Regions from separate parts of the Streptomyces sp. NPDC088157 genome, predicted to be linked through region 3. Evidence: riboswitches for the same ligand, from Rfam matches in the RefSeq annotation. Region 3 holds a riboswitch; each other region holds the start of a gene.

Region 1 (4,205 bases), on a different contig from region 3:
GCTGGCCGCGGGGGAGTCCTTCACCACGCCCGTCTTCGCCGGTCTGTGGAGCGACGCCGGCTTCGGCGGCGCGAGCCGCACCTGGCACGCCTATCAGCGCGCGCACATCATCCCGGACGCCGAGCAGGACCGGCCGGTGCTGTTCAACTCCTGGGAGGCCACCTACTTCGACATCTCCCAGGAGCAGCAGGGCGCGCTCGCCCGACGGGCGGCCGCGATCGGCGTGGAGCTCTTCGTCGTCGACGACGGCTGGTTCGGGGCGCGCACCGGCGACCATGCCGGGCTCGGAGACTGGCGGCCCAACCCCGACCGCTTCCCGAACGGGCTGAAGCCCCTCGCCGACCAGGTGCACGCCCTCGGTATGCAGTTCGGCATCTGGGTCGAGCCGGAGATGGTCAACCCGGACAGTGAGCTGTACCGGGACCACCCCGACTGGGTGCAGTTCCAATCAGGACGAAAGCGGACGGAGTTCCGCAATCAACTTGTACTGAACCTCGCGCGGGAGGACGTCCAGGAGTATCTCTGGGAGCAGCTTCACGGGCTCCTCTCCAGTGCGCCCGTCGACTATGTGAAGTGGGACTTCAACCGCTGCTTCACCGACGCCGGCTGGCCGGACGACCCCTACCCGCAGCGCCTCTGGGTCGACCATGTGCGCGCCCTGTACGCCCTCCTCGACCGGCTGCGCGAGGCGCACCCAGGGGTCGCCTTCGAGTCCTGCTCGGGCGGTGGCGGCCGCATCGACCTGGGGATCATGAGCCGCACCGACCAGGTGTGGACCTCCGACAACACCGACCCGCTCGACCGGCTCGACATCCAGCACGGCTTCAGTCAGATCCACCCCGCCCGGGTCATGGCGGCCTGGGTCACCGACAGTCCCAACACGCAGCTCAACGGCCGGGTCAGCTCGCTGCGCTTCCGGTTCGTCAGTGCCATGGCCGGGGTGCTCGGCGTCGGCGGGGACCTCTCCGAGTGGAGCGAGGAGGAGCTCGCCGAGGCGCGCCGGTGGGTGGACCTCTACAAGGAGATCCGGCCCGTCGTGCAGCACGGAGACCTCCACCGGCTGCGGCCCCCGGCGGGCGGCCTGAGCGCCGTCCAGTACGTGCGCGGCGACGAGACCGTCGTCCTCGCCTGGCTCCAGGCGCAGCGGTTCGGTGAACCCGTTCCGGCGCTCAGACTGCGGGGGCTCGACCCGACAGCATCGTACGAATGCCGTGAAACGGGCGAAGTTCACCGGGGTGCGGTGCTGCGGCACCACGGGCTCCATGTCGGGCTGCGGGGCGACCTCGATGCGACGGTTATCCGGCTGCGTCGCATCTGAGGCATCTGCCCGAATTGGCTCCTTCGTTCCAACTCGCTCCGGAATAAAGGAACCTGGAGAGCTGTCACGTGAGCAGCGTCATATTCGTGACCGTACGTCGTCCGTCATGTTCACGTAATTCGCACGCTTTTCAAGGGTGATTGGTGGTATTCGGCCCGTCCGATTCACGGAGTGTGATCGGTGATTCTCACAGGGGATCAAGAGAAAGGCGTCAACAGCGCAACCTCTGCTTGTCCCTGTGCGTCCGGGTCGCTTACGTTCCACACCAATCCGGACGGACGCCGAATCCTGCCACCGCCCGGATCCCGCACACTCACCCGTACATGGCAGGAGCGGGGGACCCACAGGTAGAACCGCCTGTTCCGGTCTCCGGAACAGGCTTTGGGGTAAAGCCGCGCCTCGGCGCGGCCGGGCATCTCCAGTCCGCACCCGACAGCTCACCTCGCAGGCGCCGGAGAGGAATTCGCCATGCCCGCGAAGGGTAAGCACCGCCGTCCGAAGACTCAGCGCTTCACTCGCTCCATCGCCGTCGCCGGAACCGGCGGCGCCGCGCTCGCCCTTCCGCTCATAGGCGCCGCCGGCGCCCATGCGGCCCCGGCCCAGTCCGTCGTGCAGTCGGCTTCCCAGTCCGTCCCGGAGAAGGCCGTGCAGTCCGTTCCGGTGGCGCAGAAGACGGCCACCGCCACGAGCGCCAAGAGCTACACGGTGCGGTCCGGCGACTATCTCTCGAAGATCGCCGCCGAGCAGAACGTCAGCGGTGGCTGGCAGAAGCTGTACCAGGACAACCGTCAGGCCGTCGGCAGCGACCCGTCGCTGATCCACCCCGGGCTGAAGCTCTCGATCGGCAAGAAGGCCGCGACCGGCGGCACCGGATCGTCGTCCGGTTCGGCCTCGAAGTCGTCGTCCTCCTCGTCGAAGACGTCCGGAAGCAAGGCCTCTTCGTCCTCTTCCTCCTCGTCGTCCGGTTCGGCCTCGAAGGCGGTCACCCAGGCCGCCGAGAGCGGCACCGGGAACTCCAGCGGCTACGTCCTGCCGGTGGCGGGCGCCACCGTCGGCACCGCGTACCACACGGCCGGCAGCATGTGGTCCAGCGGCTACCACACGGGCACCGACTTCGTCGTCCCGACCGGCACGTCCCTCAAGGCCGTGGGCGCGGGCACCGTCGTCTCCGCGGGCTGGGGCGGCGCGTACGGCAACCAGGTCGTCATCAGGCTCGCCGACGGCTACTACGCCCAGTACGCCCACCTGTCCCAGCTCTCCGTCTCGGCGGGCCAGAGCGTGGCCGCGGGTCAGCAGCTCGGCCTCTCCGGTGCGACCGGCAACGTGACCGGCCCTCACCTGCACTTCGAGATCCGCACCACGCCGGACTACGGCTCCGACGTGGACCCGATCGCCTACCTGCGTTCGCACGGAGTCTCCGTCGGCTGACCGACCCCCCCTCGGACGACTCCCCGCCTGACACGCGGCCGAAGGCCGGACCCCGATCCCCGGGTCCGGCCTTCGGCATGTCTCATGTCCGGGCGGGCGGGCGGACGGGTGGCCGGGTGGACGGGTGGATGGGTGGGCGGGGGGATGGCGCCGGCCGGTTGCCGGCCGGTGGAAGGCTGAAGGTCGAAGTTCGGCTTTGCTCGTTCATGATCGTTTTATTGCGTTCTTGTGGCAGCCCCTTCTGTCCCATCGACACACGGGGCAGAGTCGGGACACAGTGATCTCCGTCAGCGAGCAAGCGCTTTCTATCGCTCTTCGGAGGTCCCGTGTCCGGCGTCGACCGACGCACCGTCATCAGTCGTCCGGCCCGGCGGGCGCTGAGCGCGGTGGTGTTCCTGGGGCTCGTCGCCGGTGCCACCGCGCCCGCCGCCGCGTCCGCCGGCGCGGGCACCGTGCGCCCCGACGACCGGCGCATCGCCTACGAGGGGCACTGGAGCCGTACGGCCGAGGCCGCCGTCACCGTCAACTCCGGTTCCCGGCTGTGGTTCCGGTTCGCGGGGAGCGCCGTCCACGCCCTGTTCGACGTCTCCTCGGTCACCGTGCCCGCGCAGATCTACGTGTCCGTCGACGGCGGCCCGAAGCAGTCGTACGCCGTCGACCGCGCCGACCTCGCGATCACGGCGTCCGGGCGGGGACCGCACACGGCCGAGCTGTCCGTGAAGGACGTCTCCTCACGGGTGAACCGGTGGACCCCGCCGCTGGAGACGGGTGTCACGCTCACCGGGATCCGGGGTCGCTTGCTGAGCCAACGCGCCTCGAAGAAGCAGGAGTTGGTGTTCTACGGCGACTCCGTCACCCAGGGCGTCCTGGCCCTGTGCGAGGTCAACACCTCCGACTGCGCCGACGGTACGGCCGCCTACCCCACCCTCGTCGCCGACGCCCTGCACGCCTCGCTCACCCAGGTCGGTTTCGGCCGTCAGGGGGTGATCCGGACCGGCAACGGGGGAGTGCCGGCCGCCGGTGACGCGTACGGCTGGAACCACGCGGGCGCACCGGCGCGTTCCGACCGCACCGCCGACGTGATCGTCGTCAACCAGGGCACCAACGACACGGCCTACGGCTCGGCCGAGTTCCGCACCGCCTACCGGGCCTACCTCGAACGCCTGCGGTCGGCCGCACCGCATGCCCGCGTCCTCGCGCTGCGCCCCCTCGACGGGTCGCACTCCGCCGACATAGCCGCCGTCGTCGGAGAACTCGGCGATCAGCACACGGAGTTCGTCGACACGACCGGCTGGCTCTCGGCGGCGGACGGGGACTTCCAGGACAGCGTCCACCCGAGCGCCCAGGGTCACCGCAAGGTGGCCGACCGACTCATCAGCCTTCTGAGCAAGGAGCATCAGTGCACACCAACCGCCGCCGAAGAACCGTCGCCGTCGTCGCCGCCGCCCTGCTCGCCGGC
Region 2 (4,205 bases), on a different contig from region 3:
GCTCGCTGCTCACCGCGCTCGACGACGAGTCGATGGAGAACCAGCGCGACGTCGTCAAGAACGAGCGCCGCCAGCGCTACGACAACGTCCCCTACGGCACGGCGTTCGAGAAGCTGACCGCCCTCGCCTACCCGGACGGCCACCCGTACCACCACACGCCGATCGGTTCGATGGCGGACCTGGACGCGGCGACACTGGAGGACGCGCGCGCGTTCTTCCGCACGTACTACGCGCCCAACAACGCGGTGCTCTCCGTGGTCGGCGACATCGACCCCGAGCAGACCCTCGCCTGGGTCGAGAAGTACTTCGGCTCCATCCCCGGCCACGACGGCAAGCCCGCGCCCCGTGACGGCGGCCTGCCCGACGTCATCGGGGAGCAGCTGCGCGAGGTCGTGGAGGAGGAGGTGCCGGCCCGTGCGCTGATGGCCGCCTACCGCCTGCCCCAGGACGGCACGCGTGCGTGCGACGCCGTCGACCTTGCGCTCACCGTCCTCGGAGGCGGCGAGTCCTCCCGCCTCTACAACCGGCTCGTGCGCCGCGACCGTACGGCCGTCGCGGCCGGCTTCGGCCTGCTGCGGCTCGCCGGGGCGCCCTCCCTGGGGTGGCTGGACGTGAAGACGTCCGGCGACGTCGAGGTGCCCGTCATCGAGGCCGCCATCGACGAGGAGCTCGCCCGGTTCGCCGAGGAGGGGCCGACGGCCGAGGAAATGGAGCGGGCCCAGGCGCAGTTGGAGCGCGAGTGGCTCGACCGGCTCGGCACGGTCGCCGGCCGCGCCGATGAACTGTGCCGGTTCGCCGTCCTGTTCGGCGACCCGCAGCTCGCTCTCAACGCCGTCCAGCGTGTGCTGGACGTGACGCCCGAGGAGGTGCAGGAGATCGCCAAGGCCCGCCTGCGCCCCGACAACCGCGCGGTGCTCGTCTACGAGCCGACCGCGGCCGAAGCCCCCGCCGACCAGGACGAGAACGAGGAGGCGGCCCGGTGACCGAGCTCGCCACGATGGACTTCCACCCCCAGCCCCGGGCGGGCGAGGCCAGGCCGTGGGCGTTCCCGGCGCCCGAGCGCACCGCGCCGGCCAACGGCCTGACCGTGCTGCACTGCCACCGTCCCGGCCAGCAGGTCGTCGCCGTCGAGATCCTCCTCGACGCGCCCCTGGACGCCGAACCGGCAGGCCTCGACGGCGTCGCCACGATCATGGCGCGCGCCTTCTCGGAGGGCACCGACAAGCACTCCGCCGAGGAGTTCGCCGCCGAACTGGAGCGCTGCGGCGCCACCCTGGACGCGCATGCCGATCACCCCGGCGTCCGGCTGAGCCTCGAGGTGCCGGCCTCGCGCCTGCCCAAGGGCCTCGGCCTGCTCGCCGACGCCCTCAGGGCGCCCGCGTTCGCCGACAGCGAGGTCGAGCGCCTCGTCCGCAACCGCCTGGACGAGATCCCGCACGAGCTGGCCAACCCGTCCCGGCGCGCCGCCAAGGAGCTCTCCAAGGAGCTGTTCCCGGCCACCTCGCGCATGTCGCGCCCGCGTCAGGGCACCGCGGAGACGGTCGAGAAGATCGACTCCGCCGCCGTACGCGCCTTCTACGACAAGCACGTCCGCCCCGCCACGGCCACCGCCGTGATCGTCGGCGACCTCACCGGCGTCGACCTGGACGCGCTCCTCGGCGACACCCTGGGCGCCTGGACGGGCTCCTCGGGCCAGCCGCGGCCCGTGCCGCCGGTGACGGCCGACGACACCGGCCGGGTCGTCATCGTGGACCGTCCCGGCGCCGTCCAGACGCAGTTGCTGATCGGCCGGATCGGCGCCGACCGGCACGACCGTGTGTGGCCCGCGCAGGTGCTCGGCACGTACTGCCTCGGCGGCACCCTCACCTCCCGGCTGGACCGCGTCCTGCGCGAGGAGAAGGGCTACACCTACGGTGTCCGCGCGTTCGGGCAGGTCCTGCGGTCGGCTCCGGACGGTTCGGGCGCCGCGATGCTCGCCATCAGCGGCTCCGTGGACACCCCGAACACCGGTCCCGCTCTGGACGACCTGTGGAAGGTCCTGCGCACCCTCGCCGCCGAGGGGCTGACCGACGCCGAGCGTGACGTCGCCGTGCAGAACCTGGTCGGCGTGGCGCCGCTGAAGTTCGAGACGGCCGCGGCCGTCGCCGGCACGCTGGCCGACCAGGTCGAGCAGCACCTGCCCGACGACTTCCAGGCCACGCTGTACCAGCAGCTCGCCGCGACCGGCACGGTGGAGGCCACCGCGGCGGCCGTGAACGCCTTCCCGGTGGACCGGCTGGTGACCGTCCTCGTCGGAGACGCGGCCCAGATCAAGGAACCGGTGGAGGCCCTCGGTATCGGCGAGGTGAAGGTCGTGTCCGCGGAGTAGTTCCCGGCAACGACGCGCGCGTGCAGGGGCCCTGGTCGACGAAAGTGTCACCAGGGCCTCCGCATGTCCGAATTGAGACGGAGGTTGCCTGTCTGCCCTGTGGGATGCGCTACAAAAACCGGGATCCGTTTGAGGATTGAAACCCGCGCCGCTTAGCGTCATGCGGGCTGTTCGTCAGGCAGTGCGCCGCAGCCGCGGCACCGGACAGTCATCGCCGAGTCCCCGTACGGCGCGAGCCAGGGGAGCCGGGGACCCAACTGTGAAGTCCCTGGGGTGAATCGGACGCCCGCGCGCCAAGCGCGAGGGGGTCCGTAGGAGACCTTCCTGCTCCGAACCCGTCAGCTAACCCGGTAGGCGAGAAGGAAGGAAAGGACACCCCCAACTTCATGGCGTTCACCTGCGCCACCGGGAAGCACCGTCGGCCCAGCCGGATGCAGCGCAGCGGCGTCCGCGCGGCGGGCCTCGCGGCGCTCACCACCACCGGTGTCATGGCCACCGTCGCCTCCACCCCGGCCTTCGCCGCCGAGCCCACCCCCGAGCAGACCGGGCTGATCCCCGTCGTCACCGCCGGCGAGTCCGTCGTCGAGCAGATCGACGACCAGGTCGCCGTGCAGAAGCAGGCGGCCTTCGAGGAGGCCTCCCGCCAGGCCGCCGCCAAGAAGGCCGTGGAGGAGCGCGAGGCACGCGTACGTGCCGCCCGCGACGCCGAGCGCAAGCTCCTCAACACCTTCGTGTCGCCGATCACCGGTTCCTACGTCTCCACCGGCTACCAGGCCAGCAGTTCGCTGTGGTCCTCCGGCAGCCACACCGGCATCGACTTCCACGCCGCGAGCGGTACCTCCGTGCACGCGGTGGGCTCCGGCACCGTGGTCGAGGCCGGCTGGGGCGGGTCCTACGGCAACGAGATCGTCATCAAGATGAACGACGGGACGTACACCCAGTACGGTCACCTGTCGTCCCTCGCGGTGTCGGTGGGGCAGCAGGTCATCCCGGGCCAGCGGATCGGCCTGTCCGGCGCCACCGGCAACGTCACCGGCCCTCATCTGCACTTCGAGGCGCGTACCACCGCGGAGTACGGCTCGGACATCGACCCGGTCGCCTACCTTCGCAAGCACGGCGTGAACGTCTGACGACCCACGGCGACAGATCGTCTTGCCCCGGCCCCTCCCGGCCGGGGCTTTCGTCGTTTTCGAGGGCCCGCTGTCCAAAAAATATCCCCGGATTCCGGTCCGCCGTCGGAAATTCCCGCTCATTGCAATAGAGTCACGGAACACACGTCAATCGTCGACGTTTCACGGGGATTAAGGCGGAGGTCCGTCATGCGTATTCCGGCGCACTCGGTGTGCACGGCCATTCGGGACGACATCGTCGCGGGTGTCTACGAGCGCGGCAGCCGCCTCACTGAGGAACTCCTCGCCCGCCGCTACGGCGTTTCCCGCGTCCCGGTCCGGGAGGCGCTGCGCACGCTGGAGGCCGAGGGCTTCGTCGTCACGCGGCGGCACGCGGGCGCGTGCGTCGCGGAACCGACCGAGCAGGAGGCCGCGGACCTGCTGGAGATGCGCATGCTGCTGGAGCCGCTCGGCGCCTCCCGGGCCGCCCAGCGGCGCACCGAGGCCCATCTCAAGGTGCTGCGCGGACTCGTCCGGCTGGGGCAGGAGCGGGCCAGGAGGGGTAACAGCGAGGATCTGCGCTCCCTGGGGGGCTGGTTCCACGAGACGCTCGCCCAGTCCTCCGGAAGCCATGCCCTGACGTCGATGCTCACCCAGCTGCGCCACAAGATCGCGTGGATGTACGCGGTGGAGGCTCCGGCGAACCCCGTGGAGTCCTGGGCGGAGCA
Region 3 (4,205 bases):
CGGCTGGTCGCCGGCGTAGAGGACGGAGAGCGTGCCGGAACACTCGTGCGCACGCGTCTCGGCGAGCGCGTACACGAGCCGGGTGATCCACTCCTGCGCGAACCGGTCGCGGCGGCCGGTCCTTCGGTACTGCGCGGACTTCCACGCCATGAGCGTGCGCAACGCGGCCGGATCGCGTTCGTCGAACACGAACCGCAGTTCCCCGACCTGACGGCCGAGCCTGCGCTCCTTGGCCAGAGTCGTCTTCAGGAACTTCGGTGACTGGGAGCGCAGTACGGACTCGTAGGTCTCGTAACCCTTTTCCACGTCGATGACATAAGAGGCGTACTCCTCGGCCGCGTGCGGGGTGAACAGCCCCTGCTCCGCCTCCAGGTTGTCGAAGGCGAAGCTCGACAGGGAGCACGCCCGCATCAGTTCGGCGGCGTTCAGCCCGAGACCCGGGGCAAGCACCGCACCCTGCGCGTCCGAGACGCCGTACGCGAGGGCCTGGCCCTGGCCGAGCCGGCCCCGCTCGTGGGGCAGGAAGCCGACCGGCTCACGCCCCTCGTACACCACCGCCACGCGCGCGTGCGGCCTTACCAGGCCCGCGGCGTCGGTGAACTCCGGTTCCATGAAGGGGTTTCGCGGAAGCGTCGACGCGGCACGCAACGCGCGCCATCGCTCCCTCTCCCCCTCGCCGAGGTCCTGTGGCCTCAGCACACGAATGCGCCCACTGCTCAACCTGACCCCCCGATCAAGTCCCCCCTGGACACCTGGACGGTACCGCTCCACCTGCTCGTCGCGGTAGGTAGCGTCGCATGTTGTTGCCAATCGGTGCAGAGGCCTTTAACCGTCCGCTACCCGGCGATGTGCCAGAAAGCATCTCCGCAGAGGCGAGCCGCAGCCGGTCCGCAACTGGTCCGCAGCCGGTCCGCACCCGGGCCGCGGCCGACCCGTAGTCAGTCGGCGGGCAGTCGGCGGGCAGTCGGCGGGCAATCGGGAGTCAGTCGGCAGTCAGTCGTTCAAAGCCAGCGGTACAAGGGGAGTTGGCAGAACAGGACAGGACATGACCGCCGTCCGGTTCGCGTCGAACCCGAGGGGCGTGGGATCCGTATTCTCTGATCATGGCCGCACCTACCGCATATGCCGCGCGCACCGCGTACTCCCTCATCGCCACCGACCTGGACGGAACGCTGCTTCGCGGCGACGACACCTTCTCGGACCGGTCGCTCGACGCACTCGCGCGGGTGGCGGCCGCCGGCGCACGCCACCTGGTGGTGACGGGACGGCCCGCGCCCCGGGTGCGCCCGCTGCTCGAACGGCTGCACAGGAGGGGGCTCGCGGTGTGCGGGCAGGGCGCGCAGTTGTACGACGCCGGCGCGGACCGTCTGCTGTGGTCGGTCACCCTGGACCGGGAGCTGGCCGAGACAGCGCTCGGCAAGATCGAGGCGGAGGTCGGGCAGCTGTACGCGGCCGTCGACCAGGACGGTGTCGACGGGCTGACGCTCATCGAGCCGGGCTACCGCATGCCGCACCCGACGCTGCCCGCCCTGCGCGTCGGCCGGCGCGACGACCTGTGGTGCGAACCGGTCAGCAAGGTGCTGCTGCGCCATCCCACCCTGTCGGACGACGAGTTGGCGGCGACGGCCCGTTCGGTGGTCGGCTCGCTGGCCACCGTCACCATGTCGGGTCCGGGCACGGTCGAGCTTCAGCCCTGCGGGATCACCAAGGCGACGGGTCTGGCCCTGGCCGCCGAACGCCTGGGGCTGCGGCCGGAGGACACCATCGCCTTCGGGGACATGCCCAACGACATCCCGATGTTCGACTGGGCGGCTCGTGGTGTCGCCATGGCCAACGCCCATCCGGAACTCAAGTCGATGGCCGACGAGGTGACGACGTCGAACGAGGACGACGGCGTGGCCGTCGTCCTCGAACGACTGTTTCCCTGAACGGAACGGTCAGTACGCGCCGAACACGTTGTCGATCGAGCCGTACCGCGCGGCCGCGTAGTTGCAGGCGGCGGTGATGTTGGCGACCGGGTCGTAGGAGTCCCACGACGTGCCCTCGACGTGGTAGGCGCGGAAGGTCGGGTCGATGACCTGGAGCAGGCCCTTGGACGGGATGCCCGCGGCCGCGTTGGAGTCCCAGAGGTTGATGGCGTTGGGGTTGCCCGAGGACTCGCGGATGACGTTGCGGTAGATGCCGTTGTACGTCCCCGGGATGCCGTGCTGCCCCATGACCTGCAGGGAGGCCCGGATCCAGCCGTCGAGGTTGTTGGCGTAGCCGAGGCTGGAGGCGGTGGAGACGGTCGGCGTGGCCGCGGAGGCGCTGGTCGCGCCGATGATCGGGAGGGCGAGCACGGCCGCGCCGGTGACGGCGACGGTGAGCGTGCGGACGAGACGGTTGCGGCGCGGCTGAGCGGCAGCGGGCATGACGAATTTCCTCTCCGGCGCCTGCGAGGTGAGCTGTCGGGTTCGGGCGGGAGCTGCCCGGTCGCGTCCTGACGGCCGCGACTTCACCCCAAGCCGTACCGGTCTGTCCGGAACATCTTGAATATCAAAGACATCCAAGACATTCGGAACATCCGGTGTGGCGACCTACCTGGTTCCCCCGCTCCTGCCGAGCGTTGTCGATGGGTGGTTCGGGCGGCGGCAGGATTCGGCGTTCCGCCCGACAGGCCCGGAACGTATGCGAGAGCACATGTCCGAAACAAGTAGCGGATTCACAGATCACCCCTATTGACCTTGGTCTGTGACCTATGGGGCGCTTGATCCTTTGTGGGTGCAAAGCTTCAACTTGCTTAAGGAGTGCGGAGAATCGGTGAAGAGTGAACTCGTGTCGGATCGCCGCGGGGAGTGAGCCAACTCACCAGCGTTCACAAGCACGGCGAAACGGGCATTAGGCCCAACTCATCGTTAAAGCACTGCCGGTGGGTCGCGTGCGCTTGCTGATGGCGGGAGTGGGTCCGCAGTGGCGGCTCCGGGCGGGGGAGGCCTGAACGGGACGCGTGATCGTCGTCACGCGGAGAGGGGCTGGGCGAGCTCGCCGGCCCGGTGGCAACCTCGGCGCGAGGCATGATTCACCGTTTCCCGGCAATTTTGTTTATGTCCGCTCATCTGAGCTGATCAAAAACATATCGGGCGTGATCCGATACCGCCTGGCCTGCGCGGCCCCTCCCGGGCGAGCCCATTCGAGCCTGGGGGACGTGGGGGCTATCGGTGATCGAAACGTGACCGGATACGCTGACTTGAGTGATGGCAGAGACCTATCGACAAACCGCGTAATCGCCAGTAGACACCAGCAGACAGGAGACCCCTCGTGACCGTCGTCGGGCCGTTCGGGCTGAGCGTGCGGGACCAGGCTCTGGAAGCCGATGTCCAGGCCGGATTGGCGGCTGTCGAGGAAGGCTTGCTCGAGGCCACCAAGAGTGAGGTCCCGTTCATCACGGAGGCCGCCCAGCACCTCGTACGAGCGGGCGGGAAGCGGTTCCGGCCGCTGCTCGTCGTGCTCGCGTCGCAGTTCGGTGACCCCTACGCGCCGGGTATCGTGCCGTCGGCCGTGGTGGTGGAGCTGACCCACCTGGCCACGCTGTACCACGACGACGTGATGGACGAGGCCGCCGTGCGGCGCGGGGTGTCCAGCGCGAACAGCCGCTGGGGGAACTCCGTCGCCGTCCTCACGGGTGACTTCCTCTTCGCGCGGGCCTCCCACATCCTGGCCGACCTCGGGCCGGAGGCCGTGCGGGTGCAGGCGGAGGCGTTCGAGCGGCTGGTCACCGGCCAGATCCTGGAGACGGCGGGCCCCACGGACGGACGGGACCCGGTCGATCACTACCTCGACGTGCTCGGCGGCAAGACGGGCTCGCTGGTGGCCGTGGCCTGCCGGTTCGGGGCGATGATGTCGGGCGCCGACGAGACGGTCGTCGACGTGCTGACGCAGTACGGGGAGCGGCTCGGCGTCGCCTTCCAGCTGGCGGACGACGTCCTGGACATCGCGTCCGACTCGCACGAGTCGGGCAAGACGCCGGGGACGGACCTGCGCGAGGGCGTTCCCACGCTGCCCGTGCTGCGGCTGCGGGAGCGGGCGGCGCGGCTGTCGCTGCCCGAGGACATCGCACTGTGCGAGCTGCTGGACTCCGACCTGAGCGACGACGCCCGGCACACCGAGGCGCTGGAGGCGCTCCGGGCCCACCCGGCGCTGGAGCAGGCCCGCCGGGACACCGTGCG
Region 4 (4,205 bases), on a different contig from region 3:
GGCGTGCGAGCCGCCGTTCAGGATGTTCATCATCGGAACGGGCAGCAGGTGCGCGTTCGGGCCGCCCAGGTAGCGGAACAGCGGCAGGTCGCTGGCCTCGGAGGCGGCGTGGGCGACGGCGAGCGAGACGCCGAGGATGGCGTTGGCGCCGAGCGAGCCCTTGTTGTCGGTGGCGTCCAGGTCGAACATGGCCTGGTCGATCAGGCGCTGCTCGGTGGCGTCGTAGCCGACGAGCTCCGGGCCGATCTGCTCGATGACGGCGAGGACGGCCTTCTCGACACCCTTGCCGTGGTAACGGTTGGGGTCACCGTCGCGGAGCTCGATGGCCTCGAAGGCACCGGTGGAGGCGCCGGACGGAACGGCGGCACGACCCGTGCTGCCGTCGTCGAGGCCGACCTCGACCTCGACCGTGGGGTTGCCTCGGGAGTCCAGGATTTCCCGGGCTACGACGACGTCGATGGACGGCACGAGCATCTCCTTCTTGGGATGTGACGCTGGTTGTGCGGGGCTCAGGGGATCTTGACGAGTCCTTGCCGAGCCTTGCGACTAGAGCCTAACCGCCCCGGGGCCGTCGGCAGCCGACCGACCGTCCCGTGGACAGACAGACGGTACCTATTGTTTCCGTCCGGAACAAAGGGGGTGGCCGAGAAAGACCGACGGAAAGTGGCGAAGGGGCAAAGAGAAACCCCGCTCCGGTGCGTACGGGGGAACACGTACCGGAGCGGGGAGCCCGTGGGGACGGGGGGTCACCCTCACGAGGTCTTCAGTGTGCCGACCTCGGACATGAGGGCGCTGTGGCTTCTCTGGGGGCCGGGTGTCACTTCAGGTGCAGCTGCTGGCCCGGGTAGATCAGGTCCGCGTCCGTGACGATGTCCTTGTTCAGCTGGAACAGCTTCTGCCAGCCACCCTTGACCTCGTGCTTCTCGGCGATGGAGCTGAGGGTGTCGCCCTTGACGACCTTGTACTCGCCGTCGCCCTTCTTGACCTTCTTGCCGGTCGGCGTGGTGACCGTCTTGGAGGCGGCCGGGCGGTCGGTCGAGCGGGAGGCGCCCTGCTCCTCGGTCGAGCGGGTGCTGGTGCTGCCGCTGTTCGACGAGCCGGAGGAGCCGGAGGAGTCGGACGAACCGGAGCTCGAGGAGCCGGCGTCGCCGCCGTTGTAGGCCGCGCCGGACAGGCCGGTGCCGCAGACCGGCCAGGCACCCTTGCCCTGGCCCGCGAGGACCTTCTCGCCGATGGCTATCTGCTGGGACTTGGAGGCCTCGTTGGCCTGCCCGGCGTACTGCGTGCCGCCGTACGCGGCCCAGGTCGAGGCCGAGAACTGAAGGCCGCCGTAGTAGCCGTTGCCGGTGTTGATGGACCAGTTCCCGCCGGACTCGCACTGGGCGACGGCGTCCCACTCGGAGGTGGTGGCGGCGGAGGCGTTGCCGGCCGCCATCAGCGGGGCGGCGATGGCGACACCGGTGACGCCGGCGAGCGTGGCGACGCGGGTGGCCTTGGAGGGACGGCGGTGCTTGCCCTTACCGGAAAACAGCATGGTGGATCCCCTCACCGACGCCTGCGAGGTGAGCTGTCGGGTTCGGGCCGTGTGAGTTGCCCGGCCACTCCTCACCCACCGGAGAACTGCTCCGTGGGAGGGCGTGGCTTCACCCCAAGCCGTTCCGGTCGACCACCCCGGCGCGGCACTTACCTTGGGTCCCCCGCTCCTGCCTGCGGCGCTTGACGCGACGACTGTTCCCGGGCTGTCGCTGGCAGGATTCGGCGTTGCGACGGCCGGGGCTCGGGTTGCCGAGCGGCCTCGACCGTAGACACGCGATCGACGGAATTTCAAAGACGATCAGGGCTTCTGAGACTCATCCCACACTTTCACCAAAGCGGACATTCGGTGCGAAGCGTGACGTGAACTCCCGCTGTTTTTCTTGGGCTTTGCGCCCTATTCCACCCCTGTGTCGAGGGTCTGACCGGGGGTGATGTTGCTCGGGTCGGCACCGATGAGGTCCCTGTTCTCGGCGTAGAGGGCGCGCCATCCGCCGTCGAGGCCAAGGGAGTCGGCGATGGACTCCAGGGAGTCGCCCTGCTGGACGAGGTAGGTGGCCGCGGCGTGCCGACCGGCGGACGCGGCGGTGGCGCCGTCCACGGCGGTGTCGGTCGCGCTCTTGGGCGCGGCCTCGTCGGCGGTCGCACCGCGATGGCGGCCGGAACCCAGGGAGCTGGTGTCGACGAGGCTCCAAGAGCCCGCCTCTTGCTCCGAATTGTCCGAGTCATCCACTTTCGGGGATGTGGTGGCCGAACCGTCGCCCGCCTGCCCGTCACCCTGCTTGCCAGAACCGCCGGACGCCCCGGAGTCATCGGTGGCGGCGGAGGAAGAGGACGAAGGGGATGAAGCGGACGCCGAGGGTGAACTGGAGGAATCGGCGGACGAGTCGGATGAGTCGGACGACCCGGTCGAGGTGCCATCGCCGCTCGACGAGCCCGAGGAGCCCGAAGATCCGGACAACCCCCTGGACAGGTCGGACAATCCGGAAGACCCGGATGAGTCGGACGAGTCGGACGAGCCGCCCGCCACGCCGGTGTCCACGCTCAGCGCGCCGTTCTCCTTGGTGAGCCCGGAAGTCAGCCCGCAGGTACCCCACGCGCCGATCCCCTCGGCCGCGAGCACCTTCTGCGCGACGGCGATCTGCTGGTTGCGGCTGGCCAGATCGGGGCTCGCCGCGTAGTCGAGGCCGCCGTACGTCTCCCAGTCCTTCTGGGACAGGCTCAGACCGCCGTACTCGCCGTCACCCTGGTCGGCACTCCACGAGCCGCCGGTCTCGCACTGCGCCACCTTGTCCCACACCGTGCCGTCGGCGGCGCTCGCGCCGGAGGCGGCGAGCAGCGGGATGGCGATGGCGGAACCCGTCACTCCGGCCGCGACAAGGAGGGCCGGGGCCTGGCGGGGGCGACGGTGACGACCGTTCCCGGAGAGCATGCGAGGGGCCTTTCTCTGGACAGCACTGACCGGCGCGGCGGGTTGGACCGATGCGTCGCGCTGACGAGAGAACGTATAGGCAGACGATCACTTGTCACAAGTTAATGCCGCGCAGATCACGTGAAGATCACAGAGTTGAGGGCTGGTCACCTTTACTCCGCCGAACGGTCACACTCCGGCTGACATTCAGTCAGAGTCTCATCGGTTATGACCTGGAATGCACCGGAGTGAACTCCACCGGCAGCGTCCGCAGCCCGCGCATGATGAGCCCGCCGCGCCATCTCAACTCGGCCGGATCCACGGCCAGTCGGAGGTCGGGCAGACGGGTGAGGAGAGTGGCCAGCGCGGTCTGGCCCTCCAGCCGGGCCAACGGGGCTCCCAGGCAGTAGTGGATACCGTGGCCGTAGCCGAGGTGCTGGTTGTCGCGGCGGGAGAGGTCGAGGGTGTCGGGGTCCGGGAAGCGGGCCGGGTCACGGTCGGCGGCCGCCAGGACGACGAGGACCGGGTCGCCGGGCGCGATGTCCTGTCCGCCGATGCTGAGCGGCTCGGTGGCGAACCGCCACGTGGCGAGCTCCACGGGGCCGTCGTAGCGCAGGAGTTCCTCGACTCCGGTCTCCAGGAGGGTGCGGTCGCCGCCGTCCTCGGTGAGCGACCGCTGGAGGCGTTCACGCTGCTCGGGGTGGGTGAGGAGGGCGTACGTGCCGTTGCCGATGAGATTGACGGTGGTCTCGAAGCCGGCGAACAGCAGGATGAAGGCCATGGCGGCGGCCTCGTTCTCGGTGAGGTGCTCGCCGTGGTCGGAGGCGCGGATCAGGCCGGAGATGAGGTCCTCGCCGGGAACCGGCTCGGCCGGGAGCTCCTCGCGCTTGCGGTGGATGAGCTCCAGCAGATATCCGCGCATCTTCTTCACCGACCGCGCGACTCCGCCCCTGGGGCCCCCGCCGTGCCGGATCATCATCCCGGCCCAGTCGCGGAAGTCGTCCTGGTCCTCGCGGGGGACGCCCAGCAGGTCGCAGATCGCGTAGATGGGGAGCGGAAAGGCGAAGTCGTGAATGAGGTCGGCCTCGCCCTCCTCGGCGAACCGGTCGATGAGGTCGTCCGTCAGTTCCTGGACCCGGGACGAGAACTCGGCGACCCGGCGGGGCGTGAAGGCCTTGCTGACGAGCCGTCGCAGTCGGGTGTGGTCCGGCGGGTCGATGTTGAGCAGATGCGTCATCAGCTCGGCCTTGCGCTCGCCGGG

What was found. A riboswitch is a leader RNA that binds a small molecule or an ion and turns the genes downstream of it on or off. The one in region 3 is predicted to bind cyclic di-AMP.
Region 1: another riboswitch for cyclic di-AMP. It lies ahead of ACIPFH_RS15815 (peptidoglycan DD-metalloendopeptidase family protein); the one in region 3 lies ahead of ACIPFH_RS37965 (transglycosylase SLT domain-containing protein).
Region 2: another riboswitch for cyclic di-AMP. It lies ahead of ACIPFH_RS26450 (M23 family metallopeptidase); the one in region 3 lies ahead of ACIPFH_RS37965 (transglycosylase SLT domain-containing protein).
Region 4: another riboswitch for cyclic di-AMP. It lies ahead of ACIPFH_RS27405 (transglycosylase family protein); the one in region 3 lies ahead of ACIPFH_RS37965 (transglycosylase SLT domain-containing protein).

What each region holds. Positions count from the first base shown of each region.
Region 1 is NZ_JBIUSU010000003.1:1,012,897-1,017,101, reverse strand. It holds gene ACIPFH_RS15820 (alpha-galactosidase) at 1-1,318, shown strand, start outside; cyclic di-AMP (ydaO/yuaA leader) riboswitch at 1,588-1,782, shown strand; gene ACIPFH_RS15815 (peptidoglycan DD-metalloendopeptidase family protein) at 1,787-2,746, shown strand; gene ACIPFH_RS15810 (GDSL-type esterase/lipase family protein) at 3,073-4,205, shown strand, end outside; gene ACIPFH_RS15805 (hypothetical protein) at 4,146-4,205, shown strand, end outside.
Region 2 is NZ_JBIUSU010000006.1:560,768-564,972, reverse strand. It holds gene ACIPFH_RS26460 (pitrilysin family protein) at 1-983, shown strand, start outside; gene ACIPFH_RS26455 (M16 family metallopeptidase) at 980-2,368, shown strand; cyclic di-AMP (ydaO/yuaA leader) riboswitch at 2,571-2,739, shown strand; gene ACIPFH_RS26450 (M23 family metallopeptidase) at 2,755-3,498, shown strand; gene ACIPFH_RS26445 (GntR family transcriptional regulator) at 3,688-4,205, shown strand, end outside.
Region 3 is NZ_JBIUSU010000012.1:154,780-158,984, forward strand. It holds gene ACIPFH_RS37955 (GNAT family N-acetyltransferase) at 1-699, opposite strand, end outside; gene ACIPFH_RS37960 (HAD family hydrolase) at 1,104-1,928, shown strand; gene ACIPFH_RS37965 (transglycosylase SLT domain-containing protein) at 1,938-2,411, opposite strand; cyclic di-AMP (ydaO/yuaA leader) riboswitch at 2,415-2,653, opposite strand; gene ACIPFH_RS37970 (polyprenyl synthetase family protein) at 3,298-4,205, shown strand, end outside.
Region 4 is NZ_JBIUSU010000007.1:99,963-104,167, forward strand. It holds gene eno (phosphopyruvate hydratase) at 1-474, opposite strand, end outside; gene ACIPFH_RS27405 (transglycosylase family protein) at 818-1,534, opposite strand; cyclic di-AMP (ydaO/yuaA leader) riboswitch at 1,538-1,725, opposite strand; gene ACIPFH_RS27410 (transglycosylase family protein) at 1,931-2,965, opposite strand; gene ACIPFH_RS27415 (cytochrome P450) at 3,171-4,205, opposite strand, start outside.